2 regions of the Paracoccus angustae genome follow, and region 2 is predicted to be linked to the other one. Evidence: riboswitches for the same ligand, from Rfam matches in the RefSeq annotation. Region 2 holds a riboswitch; the other holds the start of a gene.

Region 1 (6,403 bases), on a different contig from region 2:
CGACTTGGACCAGCTGTTGGCGTCAACAGCCTTGGTGCCGGTCTCGCTGCGGCGGTCCATGGTGGTGGCGTAGTTCCAGTGGACCGAGCTGACGTGATAGCCGTCGCAGCCGTTCTCCATCTGCAACTTCCAGTTTCCGTCGTAGATGTAGGAGGAATTGCCGCGCAGCACCTCCAGCCCCTCGGGGGCCTGATCGACGATCTGGTCGATGATGACGGTGGTTTCGCCCAGGTATTCGGTCAGCGGAGCCACATCGGCGTTCAGGCTGCCGAACAGGAAGCCCCGATAGGACTCGAACCGCGCCACGCGGGTCAGGTCGTGCGAGCCGTCGGTGTTGAACGCGTCGGGATATTGCGTGGTCTTGGCGTCCTTGACCTTGAGCAGCTTGCCGGTGTTGGAAAAGGTCCAGCCGTGGAACGGGCACGTGAAGCTGCCCTTGTTGCCCTGCTTGCGGCGGCACAGCATCGCCCCCTTGTGGGCGCAGGCATTGATGACGGCATTCAACTGGCCGGTCTTGTCGCGGGTGATGACGACCGGCTGGCGGCCGATCCAGGTGGTGTAATAGTCGTTGACGTCGGGGATCTGGCTTTCATGGGCCAGATAGACCCAGTTGCCTTCGAAGATGTGCTTCATCTCCAGCGCGAACAGATCCTCGTTCGTGAAGATGTCGCGGCGGCAGCGGAACAAGCCGGCTTCGGCGTCGTCCTGGACGGCGATGTCCAGCAGGCGGTCCAAATCGCGGGCCTTTTCGATGATCGCGGACATGAGTTCTCCCTCCCAGGGGCCAAGGCCCCTGCCATGATGACGATGTAACGGATTGGGCGGGCGGCCCTTCCCTCCGCGGGCCGCCCCGGGACGGTCAGGCGGCGGCGCGGCGGCGCTGTTCGTTGACCTGGTTGTCGATGCCGTCCACCAGCGCGGTCAGGTGGATGTCGAAGCTGATTTCCGCGAAGGGACCGTTCAGGCCGTTGGCGTGGATGCCGGCCTCGTCGGTGCGTTCCACCACATGCGGCACCAAGCCGTCGCGGGTGGCATAGGCGAAGTCGTCGTCGATCAGCGGATCGCCCTCGATGTTGATCTGGGTGGTCAGCTTGCGATGCCCGTCGGCGCTGATGAAAAAGTGGATATGCGCCGGGCGCTGGCCGTGGCGGCCAAGGGCCGTCAGCACCTTTTCGGTCGGGCTGCCGGGGGGCACGCCATAGCCCGAGGGCAGGATGCTCTGGAACTTGTACCGGCCCTGATCATCCGCGATGATCGTGCGGCGCATGTTGAAGGGCGCCTGCTTACCGGTCGGATCGAAGTGGGAATAAAAGCCGCGGGTGTCGCAATGCCAGACCTCGACCTTGGCACCGGGCAACGGCTTGCCGTCGGCTCCGTGAACGGTGCCGTGCATGATCAGCGTGTGGCCGTCCGTGTCGGTTCCGTCGTCCAGACGCGCAAAGCCCACCGATTCCGGGGCGCCCGCCACATACAGCGGGCCTTCGATGGTGCGCGGGGTCGGGTTCTCGATCCCCATGGCGGCGTCGATGGCGTCCAGCCGTTCGTCGATGAAGTGATCGACCCCCAGGCCGGGCGAGATCAGCCCCGCCTGCCCCGCCGCGCCCAGGTCGTTCAGCCAGGCCACGCCGGTCCAGTATTCGTCGGGCGTGATGTCCAGGTCGTCGATGGCGCGGAACAGGTCCGACATCAGGCGGTGCACGATCCGCTTCATGCGCGGGTTGCCGTCGTTGTTGTTCAGCCCGCTGAGTTCCTTCAGGAACGCCTGGATGTCGGGGCGGTCGAAAATGGTGACTGTCATGGTTTCTCCTCCTGGATTCGCTTGGAAACTGGGTGGGACCGGCCCCTCCGCCGGTCCTTGGGCGGTCAGCTGTCGTCCTCGCGGATGGCGGACGGGTGACGCAGCAGGGGCGTGACGGTGATCTCCATGAAGGGGAACAAGGGCAGGCCCGACAGGATGTCGTGAAGTTCGGCGTTGTCGGCCACGTCGAAAATGCTGACGTTTGCGTACTGCCCGGCGACCCGCCAGATATGGCGCCACTTGCCCCCGCGTTGCAGATCCTGGGAATAGGCCCTTTCGCGGGCCAGGATGTCCGCCCGTTCGTCGGCGGGCAGGTCGCGGGGCAGCCTCACGTCCATGGCGACATGGTAAAGCATCGTCACACCTTTATCGTCTTGCGGATGCCGTCGCGGGCGAAAAAGGCCACGCGGTCCTCGTCCAGGGTGATGCCCAGGCCGGGGCCGCCCGGCACCGTCAGTTCGAAGTCGCTGTAGTCCAGCGGCTCGGTCAGGATCTCCTCGGTCAGCAGCAGGGGACCGAACAGTTCGGTGCCCCACTGAAGGTTCGCGAAGGTGGCGAAGGCATGGGCGGAAATCACGGTGCCGACCGCGCCTTCCAGCATGGTGCCGCCGTAAAGGCCGATCCCCGCCGCGTCTGCAATGGCGGCGACCCGCAGGGCGTTGAAGGCGCCGCCGCTTTGTTCCAGCTTGACGGCGAAAACATCGGCGCCCGCCGCGCGGGCCAGATCAAAGGCGCTTTCCGGGCCGGTCAGCGATTCGTCGGCCATCAGCGCCACGGGAAAGCGGCGCACCAGCCGCGCCAGCGCGGCGGCGGACGCGACGGGCTGTTCCACCAGGTCGCAGCCCGCGTCGGCCAGGGCGGCCATGCCGAAGGCGGCCTCGCCCTCGGACCAGGCCATGTTCACGTCGACGCGCACCGCCGCGCGGTCGCCAAGCGCCGCCTTGATCCTGGCCACATGCGCGATGTCGTCGCGGATCGCGCGGGCGCCGATCTTCAGCTTGAAGACCCGGTGGCGGCGCCCGTCCAGCATCCGCTCGGCCTCGGCGATGTCGCGCGCCGTGTCGCCCGAGGCCAGCGTCCAGGCCACCGGCAGCCGGTCGCGCCGCCGCCCGCCCAGAAGCTCGCTGACCGGCAGGCCGACCCGCTTGCCCTGGGCATCCAGCAGCGCGCATTCCACGGCGGACTTGGCGAAGCGGTTCTCCTTCACCATCCGCCCGATCCGCGCCATCAGCGCCTGCACCCGCGTGGCGTCCTGGCCCAGCATCACCGGCGCGAACCAGGCGTCGATGTTGGTTTTCATGCTTTCGGGGCTTTCCCCGCCATAGGCCAGCCCGCCGATGGTGGTGCATTCGCCGATGCCGGCGATGCCGTCGCTGCAATGAACGCGGACGATCATCAGCACCTGCCCGTTCATGGTCGCGACCGACAGCTTGTGCGGGCGGATCGTGGGCAGATCCAGGATCACCGTTTCGACCCGCGTCACGACAGGGGCGGCGGCAAGAGACGGGGAAAGCGGGGCGTATGGCTGGTTCATGACGCAAGGATGCCAGCGGAACCCGCCGCCCGTCCAAGATCATTTGCGTTTGCAACGATACCCTGAAGGTATAATATGGCGGAAGGGTTTGGCGATCAGTGGTTTGGAACGCCGTCGCATACCCCGAACAAAGGCGATTTCGACGATTTGGAGGGCGGGCCGATGGATCTGCGGCAGTTGCGATACTTTGCCGCCGTGGCGCGAGAGCGGAATTTCACCCGCGCGGCCGAAATCCTTCACATCGCGCAGCCCCCGCTCAGCCGCCAGATCCAGCTGCTGGAGGAGGAACTGGGCGTCGCCCTTATCCTGCGCAAAACCCGGCCCATCAAGCTGACCGACGCCGGGCGGCTGTTCTATGAACAGGCGTTGCAGGTCCTGGGCCGCGTGGACCAGATGAAGGATGCGACGCGCCGGGTGGGAATGAACCGCAACCGGGTGCTGTCCATCGGCTTCGTGGCCTCGACATTGTATGGCGGGCTGCCGGTGCTGGTGCGCAAGCTGCGCCAGAGCGCGCCGGAACTGGACATCCAGTTGCTGGAGATGCTGTCGATCCAGCAAATCCCCGCGCTGAAGGAAGGGCGCATCGACCTGGGCTTCGGCCGGTTGAAGCACGCCGATCCCAACATCGCCAGCACCGTCCTGCGCGAGGAAAGACTGGTCGCCGCCCTGCCGCTGGACTCGCCGCTGGCGCGGGACGACACCCCGCTGCCCCTGGGCGCCCTTGGCGGGCAACGGCTGATCGTCTATCCCAAGGAGCCGCGTCCAAGCTTTGCCGACCAGGTGCTGGGCCTGCTGCACGAGGCCGACATCCACCCCCTCGACGTGCTGGAGGTGCGCGAGATCCAGACCGCCCTTGGCCTTGTCGCGGCCGAGTCGGGGATTTGCATCATTCCGTCCTCGGCCCGGCAGATGCGCTCGGACGTGCGCTTTCGCGTGATCGACAGCCCGCGCGCGATCTCGCCGGTGATCCTTTTCCACCGCGCCGGGGACAATTCGCGCTATCTCGACCTGGTGAAGCGCCTGATCCGGGACATGTACGCCGAAAAGCCCGCCTGGCTGGAGGCCAACAACCATCGCGCTCCGATCTCCGAGAACGGCGACCCGACCTCATCCGAGCGTTAGCCGCACCCGGGGCGATCGGACCCTTGCGGATGATGGCCGCGATCTCGGGCCTGCGGCAGGGGCAAGCACGATGTCGCGGGTGGCCGGAACGCCGAAGGGCAATGCCGCCGATGCATTCTTGAATGGCGCCGACGGACAAGCATCAGACCACCGTCCAGCCTCCGCGCGCCACCTTTGCCCGGCCGGTTCCTCGACAGCCGCCGGGGGGAAACCCCGGCGGCTGTCGCGCCGTCCGGACGGACGCCCGGGTTGCTGTCTCGGTCCGGCACGCCCGCGTTCCTGCGCGCGCGGGATGTCCGACCTGACATCCCCTGATGCGGCAATGGCAGGCGGGGGTGCCGCTGTTGCCTGGCGCTTTGTCTTGCAAGGGAACAGATGCACGGCGGCTTCCGAACATCGGCTTTGTCCGGTTCGACGCTGAACACACGGCCATGGCGCCTGACGCATCCGACGCTTGCCCTTGCTTCGCGCGTGGGCGCGCCCTGACTGCCGAGCGGACTCGGGTCCGGTTCTGGAGCGGCGCCGAAAACCGCTGGACGGCTGGCGGTTGATCCGCTACCAAGGCGCCAAGACTATCCGTTGGGGTGTCCCGTCGCGGGGCTGAGAGGTGCAATGCGCGCCGACCCATCGAACCTGATCCGGGTCATGCCGGCGGAGGGAACGGATAGGCAGACGCGCCGCCCGGTGCCGCATCCCGTCTGCCGCCGCCCGCCCCTGCCATGCCCCGAAACGCCGCAGGAGGGGCAGATGACACCAACCGTGTTGACCATCGCTGGGTCGGACAGTGGCGGGGGCGCCGGGATCCAGGCCGACCTCAAGGCCGTGTCGGCGCTCGGCTGCTATGGCGCCAGCGCCGTCACGGCGGTGACGGCGCAGAACACCCGGGGCGTGTCGGCCGTTCATTTCGTGCCGCCGGACCTGATCCGGGCGCAGATCGACACGGTTCTGGACGACATCGCCGTTCACGCGGTCAAGATCGGCATGGTCGGATCGGCGGCCGCGATCGCCGCGGTGGCCATGTCCTTGCGCGATTGCGCGGTTCCGGTGGTTCTGGACCCGGTGATGATCGCCAAGGGCGGCGACGCGCTGATGGAGGACGACGCCATCCCCGCCCTGGTCCGCGACCTGCTGCCCTTGGCCCATGTCCTGACGCCCAACCTGCCCGAGGCCGCGCGCCTGCTGGGCGGACCCGCCGCCGACACCGAGGCCGCGGCCATCGCGCAAGGCATGGCCCTGCGCGCGCTTGGCCCCCGCCATGTGCTGATGAAGGGGGGCCATGCGGCGGGCGCGCATTGCACCGACATCCTGGCCGGTCCCGGCGGCACGGCGCGCTTTTCCTCGCCCCGCATCCGCACCCGGAACACGCACGGCACGGGATGCGCGCTGTCGGCGGCCATCGCGGCGGGGCTGGCCCAAGGGCTTGCGGCGGCCGAGGCGGTGGGCCGCGCGCACCACTGGCTGCACGGTGCGATCCGGGCCGCCGACGATCTGGCGGTGGGCGGCGGCAACGGTCCGGTGCATCACTTCCACGCGCTGTGGCCGCGCCGGACCGGGGCCGCCGCATGACCGTGACCGTTGTCGGCGGCGGCGTTCTGGGCCTTTGCATCGCCACCGAGCTGAACGGGCGCGGCATTGCCGCCGCCATCCGCGACGACGCCCCCGGCCCCCGGGCCTGTTCCTGGTGGGCGGGCGGAATGCTGGCGCCCTGGTGCGAGGCCGAAAGCGCCGACAAGGCCGTCCTGCGCCACGGCCTGTCCGCCGCCGACTGGTGGCAGGGCCAGGGCGTCCCTGTCACGCGCAACGGAACGCTGGTGGTCAGCCTGTCCCGCGACGCAGGCGCGCTGTCGCGATTTGCCCGGCGCAGCGGGGGACACCAGACGCTCGACGCATCCGGCATCGCCGCCCTTGAACCCGACCTTGCGGGCCGCTTCTCCCGCGCGCTGTTCTTC
Region 2 (6,403 bases):
CCATGCGGGGACGCTGGACCCGGATGCGACGGGCGTCCTGGCCGTGGCCCTGGGCGAGGCCACCAAGACCGTCGCCACCGTCGCCGATGCGCTGAAATGCTATGACTTCACGGTGAACTGGGGGGCCGAGACGGCGACCGACGATGCCTCGGGCGAGGTGGTGCGCAGGTCGGACGCCCGCCCCGACCGCGCCGCGATCGAGGCCGCGCTGCCCGCGTTCATCGGCGACATCATGCAGATCCCCCCGGCCTTTTCCGCCGTAAAGGTCGATGGCGAACGCGCCTATGACCTGGCGCGGCAAGGCGAGGAACTGGATCTCGCCGCCCGCCCGCTGTGGGTCGAAAGCCTGACCCTGCTGGAATGCGGCGCCGAAACCGCGCGGCTGGAGATGGTCTGCGGCAAGGGCGGGTATGTCCGCTCGATCGCCCGCGACCTGGGCCGCGCCCTGGGCTGCCTGGGCCATGTGGCCCATCTGCGCCGCATCTGGTCCGGCCCGTTCGAGGCCGAGGACGCGGTGCCCTTCGACAGGATCGACCGCGAGGCTCAGGCCTGGCTGGACACGCGGCTTTTGCCGCTGGAAACCGCGCTGGCCGACCTGCCCATGCTGCGCGCCACCCCCGAAGGCGCGGTGCGCATCCGCAACGGCAATCCCGGACAGGTGACGGGCACGGCGGAATGGGGCGATCTGGTCTGGGTTTCCGACGCCAAGGGGCCGGTCTGCATCGGCAGGTATCAAGGCGGGCTGGTTCAGCCGGAACGGGTCTTCAACCTTTAGCCCAGATAAGCCCGCAGCCCCGGCGGCGGATTGTCCAGCAGCGGTCCGGTGGGCACCGGCGGATGCGCCGCGCCGCCGTCCACCAGGATCGTCTGCGGCGCGAAGCTGCGCGCGTCGGCGGGGTCGTGGGTGACCATCAGCACCGTGGCCCCGGTCCGGTCGGCGATGCGCCCCAGCAGGGCCAGCATCTCGGCCTTGAGCGCGGGACCGAGCGCCGCGAAGGGTTCGTCCAGCAGCAGCACGGGCCGGGCGCGCAGCAGCACGCGGGCCAGCGCCACCCGGCCTTGCTGGCCGCCGGACAGATTTGCGGGCTTGCGCGTTTCCATCCCCTCCAGTCCGACCTCGTCCAGCACCTGCGCCACGCGGGCGCGCTGCGGATCGGTCAGGCGCCCGTCGGGGCGCAGGCCCAGGCCCACGTTCTGCGCGACCGTCAGATGCGGAAACAGGTTCTGGTCCTGGAACAGCATCGACACGGGCCGCCGCCCCGGCGGCATTCCGGTGATGTCCTGCCCGTCCACCCGCATCCGCCCCCGGTCGGGCGCAAGAAACCCGCCCACCAGCGACAGCAGCGTGGATTTCCCCGACCCCGAGGGGCCGATCACCGCCACCCGCGTCCCCTTGGGCACGCTCAGGTCGGCGGACAGGGCGAAGGAGCCGCGCGTGACGCGGATGCCGTCGAACTCAAGCAAGCCTGCCCCCCTTGTCGAAAGCCCAGAACAGGCCGAAGCTGATCGCCATCAGCAGCACCGCGCAGCCCGAGGCGTCGTCCAGACGATAGGAATTCATCAGCTGATACATCTGCAAGGGCAGCGTCGGGCGGTCGCCGCCGAACAACGTGATCACGCCCAGATCCCCCATGGCCAGCGCCGCCGCCAGCCCGCCGGCAAAGCCCAAGGGGCGGGCCAGGCGCGGCAGGGTCAGCAGCCGCAGCCGCGCGAAGCCGCGCAGGTCCAGCGAATCGGCCAGCCGTCCGTAATCCCCGTGCAGGGTCCGCGCCGCCGGGATCAGCGCGCGCAGGCCGAAGGGCAGGGCCATGACCGCGTTGATCGCCACCGTCACCGGCAAGGCCATAGATTGCGGGCCCATCCAGGGGCGCAGCATGATGAACAGTCCCGTTCCCAGCACCAGCGGCGAGGCGATCAGCGGCAGCATCCCGGCGGTTTCCACCCACCGCATCCGCCCCCGCGCCAACGACAAGGCCAGCACCAGCGACAGAACCAGCGCCAGCGTGGCCGAGATCAGCGCCATCACCACCGACCGCAGCGCGGCATCCCAGACCTCGGGCGGCAGGCCGGGGATCTGCGGCAGCCCGCGCAGGGTGACGGTGGCGATGGGTCCGATCAGGAACCCTGCGGCCCCTGTGATCACAAGCGCGTCGCCGAGCCGGTGCCAGCCGCCCGGTGCCATGGGCATGTGATCCGCATCCAACCCCGCTCCGAAGGCCGCCGGCATGGTGATCCAGCGCGCCAGCATCATCGCCGCCACGCAGATCGCGATCTGGATCAGCCCCAGGCTGGCCGCCCGGCCCAGGTCGAAGTCGAAACGGAACGCCTGGTAGATCGCCAGTTCCACCGTTGTGGCGCGCGGCCCGCCGCCAAGCGCCAGCGCCACGGTGAAGCTGGTCAGGCAGACCAGGAACACCGCCAGCCAGACGCCCGGCAGCACGGCGCGCAGCATCGGGCGTTCCAGGTGCCGCGCGGTGTCGCGGGGACCAAAGCCCAGGGACGCGGCCAGGCGGAAGCGTTCGGCCGGAATCGCCTGCCAGCCTTGCAGAACCAGCCGCACCGACAAGGGCAGGTTGAAGAACACGTGCGCCAGGATCACGCCTTGCCAGCCATAGATCGAGATCTCGGGCAGGCCCAGGGCGCGCAGCCCGTCGTTGACCGCGCCGTTGCGGCCGAACACCGACACCAGCCCCATGACCGCCACGATCACCGGCAGGATGAAAGGCGCGCCCAGCAGCGTCACCAGCGCCCCGCGTCCCGCAAAGCGCCGCCGCGCCAGGGCGCGCGCCACGGGAACCGCCAGCAAGGCCGACAGCGCGGCCGACGCGGCGGCCTGCCACAGCGTGAACCAGACCGCCCGCCAGTCCCAGGGACCAAGGCCCCCCAACCCCTGCGCCGCCCAGGCGACGGCGGCCAGCGTGCCCCCGATCAGCAGCGCCAGCCCGGCGGCAACGGCGGCGCCCCCCGCCTCGGCCCGCGTCAGCCCGAGAATGCCCGCAGCCATTCGTCGAGCGCGGTTGGCCGCAGCGCCTCGGCCTCGTTTTCGGAATAGAACAGGGTCTTTTCGGGGCGCGGCAGGTCGCGCATGACGGGCGGCCAGTCCGCCTGGGGCAGCTTGGCGGGCAGGGACCAGTTGGCCAGCGGAACCGTCGCCTGGAATTCCGGGGTCAGGATCCAGTCCATGAAGCGTTGGGCCAGTTCCGGCTGGTCGGTGGTGCGGACCCGGGCCGCGACCTCGGCCATGAAGTAATGGCCTTCGGGAAAGATCGCGGCCTTCTTGGTCGTGTCGTTCTCGGACGCGATGTGATAGGCGGGCGAGGTGGTGTAGGACAGAACCATGTCGGCCTCTCCTTCCGTGAACATCCCGTAGGATTCCGACCAGCCCTTGGTCACGGTCAGCACCTTGGGGGCCAGCTTGGCCCAGGCCTGAGGCGCGTCATCGCCGTAAACCGCCTTGACCCACAGCAGCAGCGCCAGGCCCGACACCGAGGACCGCGGATCCTGGATCACGATCTTCAGGTCGTCGGGGGCCTCCAGCAGTTCGGCGAAACTGGCGGGCGGGTTTTCCAGTCGGGTTTCGTTGTACATGAAGGCCGTCTCGCCCCAGTTGTAGGGCAGGAAGATGTCGTCCGTCCATGCGATGGGCAGCGACAGCCCGGTCGTGTCCTGCCCGTGCGGCGCGAACAGGCCGGATGCGCGGGCGCGGGCGGTCACGTCGGTGTTCAGGCCGAAAACGATGTCGGCCTCGGTCCGCTCGCCCTCCATCAGGATGCGCGACAGCTCGTCGCCCGCGACAAAGCGCAGGTCGCAGGCGCAGAAGGCCTCGAAACCCTTTTCGATCTGGGGGCCGGGGCCCCATTCGCTGGCAATGGATTCGCCCGCATAGACGGTCAGGACGGGCTTGTCCTGCGCGGTGGCGGGGGTGGCGGCCAGCAGGGCAAGCATCAGGGGCAGTCTCATCGCCGTCTCCTTTCCGAAAGGATCACGAAAGAAAGGGCAGCGTCACCTTCCCTCCGCCGGTTTTAGCCGGATCAGGTTCAACGGGTCCGCATGCGCGTCTCAGCCGGATGGCCCCCCGAGGTGCGCCCAAATGTAGGGATTTCATGCGCCCGCGCAAGCGGCTAGAAACGCCGCCATGACAAAGGACAGCACCGACCAGCCGACCCCGATGATGGCGCAGTACCTGGCGATCCGGGACGCCAATCCCGGCGCGCTGCTGTTCTATCGCATGGGCGACTTCTACGAGATGTTCTTTGACGACGCGGTGGCCGCCGCGGGCGCCCTGGACATCGCCCTGACGAAACGCGGCACTCATGGCGGGGAACCCATCCCGATGTGCGGCGTGCCGGTTCATTCGGCCGAATCCTATCTGCTGACGCTGATCCGCAAGGGGTTCCGCGTCGCCATCGCCGAGCAGATGGAGGATCCGGCCGAGGCGAAGAAGCGCGGGTCGAAGTCGGTGGTGGCCCGCGACGTGGTGCGGCTGGTGACGCCCGGAACGCTGACCGAGGAATCGCTGCTGGAAGCGCGGCGGCACAACTATCTGGCGGCCTTTGCCCGGGTGCGGGACGATTGCGCCCTGGCCTGGGCGGACATTTCCACCGGCGCCTTTCAGGTGATGGACTGCGCCCTGGCGCGGCTGGCCCCGGAACTGGCCCGCCTGGCCCCGCGCGAGGTGCTGGCGGCGGGGCACGAGTTGCGCGATCTGGTCGAGGATGCCGGGGCGGCGCTGACCGACCTGCACGCGTCCGCCTTTGACAGCGCGGCGGGGCAGCGGCGGCTTTGCGCGCTTTACGGGGTGGAAACGCTGGACGGCTTCGGCAGCTTCACCCGCGCCGAACTGGCGGCCATGGGGGCCATCGTCGATTACCTGGAGCTGACGCAGAAGGGCAAGCTGCCCCTGCTGCGCCCGCCGGTCCGCGAACGCGCGGGCGGAGCGATGGGGATCGACGCGGCCACCCGGCGCAACCTGGAACTGACGCAGGCCCTGGGGGGCGGGCGCGAGGGCTCGCTGCTGGCGGCCATCGACCGGACGGTCACGGCGGCGGGGGCGCGGCTGCTGGAACGCCGCATCGGCGCCCCGTCCCGCGATCTGGCGCTGATCCACGCCCGGCAGGACGCGGTGGCGATGCTGGTGGATGACCCGCGCCTGACGGCCGACCTGCGCACGGCCCTGGCGCGCGTGCCCGACATGGACCGCGCCTTGTCGCGGCTGGCGCTGGACCGGGGCGGGCCGCGCGACCTGGCCGCGATCCGGGCGGGGCTGGCGCAGGGGGCGGCGATCGCGGCCCGGCTGCCGGACGACGCGGCGCCGGTGCTGGCGGATGCCGTGCGCGACCTGACCGGGCACGACGAATTGATCGCCCTGCTGGACGCGGCGCTTGTGGCCGAACCGCCGCTGCTGGCCCGCGACGGCGGCTTTGTCGCGGCGGGCCACGACGCCGATCTGGACCAGACCCGCCGGCTGCGCGACGAAGGCCGGGGCGTGATCGCCGGAATGCAGGCGGATTATGCCGCACTGGCTGGCGTCCAAAGCCTCAAGATCAAGCACAACAACGTGCTGGGCTATTTCATCGAAACGACGGCCACCCATGCCGAACGCATGATGGCGCCGCCGCTGAACGCGACCTTTATCCACCGCCAGACCACCGCGAACCAGATCCGCTTCACCACCGTCGATCTGTCGGAACTGGAAACGCGCATCCTCAACGCCCGCGACCGCGCGCTGGAGATCGAGCGCGGCATCTTCGACCGTCTGCGCCGGGCGGTGCTGGACCGGGCCGCGCTCATCGGCCAGGCGGCCCGCGCCCTGGCCGAGATCGACCTGGCCGCCGCCCTTGCCGACATCGCGGCGGGCGAGGGCTGGACGCGGCCCCTGGTCGATGACAGCCGCGCCTTTGTGATCGAAGGGGGCCGTCACCCGGTCGTGGAACGCGCGCTGCGACGCAAGGCGGAAAGCTTTGTCGCCAACGACTGCGCGCTGACCGAAGGCGACACCCCGGCGATCTGGCTGCTGACCGGGCCGAACATGGCGGGCAAATCGACCTTTCTGCGCCAGAACGCGCTGATCGCCGTGCTGGCGCAGGCGGGCGCCTTTGTGCCCGCCCGCCGCGCCCATATCGGTGTGGTCAGCCAGCTTTTCAGCCGCGTGGGCGCCGCCGACGATCTGGCGCGGGGCCGGTCCACCTTTATGGTGGAAATGGTGGAAACCGCCGCCATCCTGAACCAGGCCGACGACCGCGCCCTGGTGATCCTGGACGAGATCGGCCGCGGCACCGCCACCTGGGACGGGTTGTCCATCGCCTGGGCGGTGATGGAGCATCTGCACGCCGCGAACCGCTGCCGCGCCCTGTTCGCCACCCATTACCACGAGATGACGGCCCTGTCGGCCAAGCTGGACGGC

What was found. A riboswitch is a leader RNA that binds a small molecule or an ion and turns the genes downstream of it on or off. The one in region 2 is predicted to bind thiamine pyrophosphate.
Region 1: linked by a shared signal. The riboswitch ahead of thiD (bifunctional hydroxymethylpyrimidine kinase/phosphomethylpyrimidine kinase) and the one ahead of ACFOM8_RS14245 (thiamine ABC transporter substrate-binding protein) in region 2 are both predicted to bind thiamine pyrophosphate.

Annotation. Positions count from the first base shown of each region.
Region 1 is NZ_JBHRXY010000017.1:39,996-46,398, reverse strand. It holds gene ACFOM8_RS16210 (Rieske 2Fe-2S domain-containing protein) at 1-765, opposite strand, end outside; gene catA (catechol 1,2-dioxygenase) at 860-1,798, opposite strand; gene catC (muconolactone Delta-isomerase) at 1,864-2,154, opposite strand; gene ACFOM8_RS16195 (muconate/chloromuconate family cycloisomerase) at 2,157-3,332, opposite strand; gene ACFOM8_RS16190 (LysR family transcriptional regulator) at 3,408-4,454, shown strand; TPP riboswitch at 5,025-5,131, shown strand; gene thiD (bifunctional hydroxymethylpyrimidine kinase/phosphomethylpyrimidine kinase) at 5,202-6,020, shown strand; gene ACFOM8_RS16180 (FAD-dependent oxidoreductase) at 6,017-6,403, shown strand, end outside.
Region 2 is NZ_JBHRXY010000012.1:70,573-76,975, reverse strand. It holds gene truB (tRNA pseudouridine(55) synthase TruB) at 1-775, shown strand, start outside; gene ACFOM8_RS14255 (thiamine ABC transporter ATP-binding protein) at 772-1,464, opposite strand; gene ACFOM8_RS14250 (thiamine/thiamine pyrophosphate ABC transporter permease ThiP) at 1,457-3,004, opposite strand; gene ACFOM8_RS14245 (thiamine ABC transporter substrate-binding protein) at 2,980-3,960, opposite strand; TPP riboswitch at 3,992-4,088, opposite strand; gene mutS (DNA mismatch repair protein MutS) at 4,136-6,403, shown strand, end outside.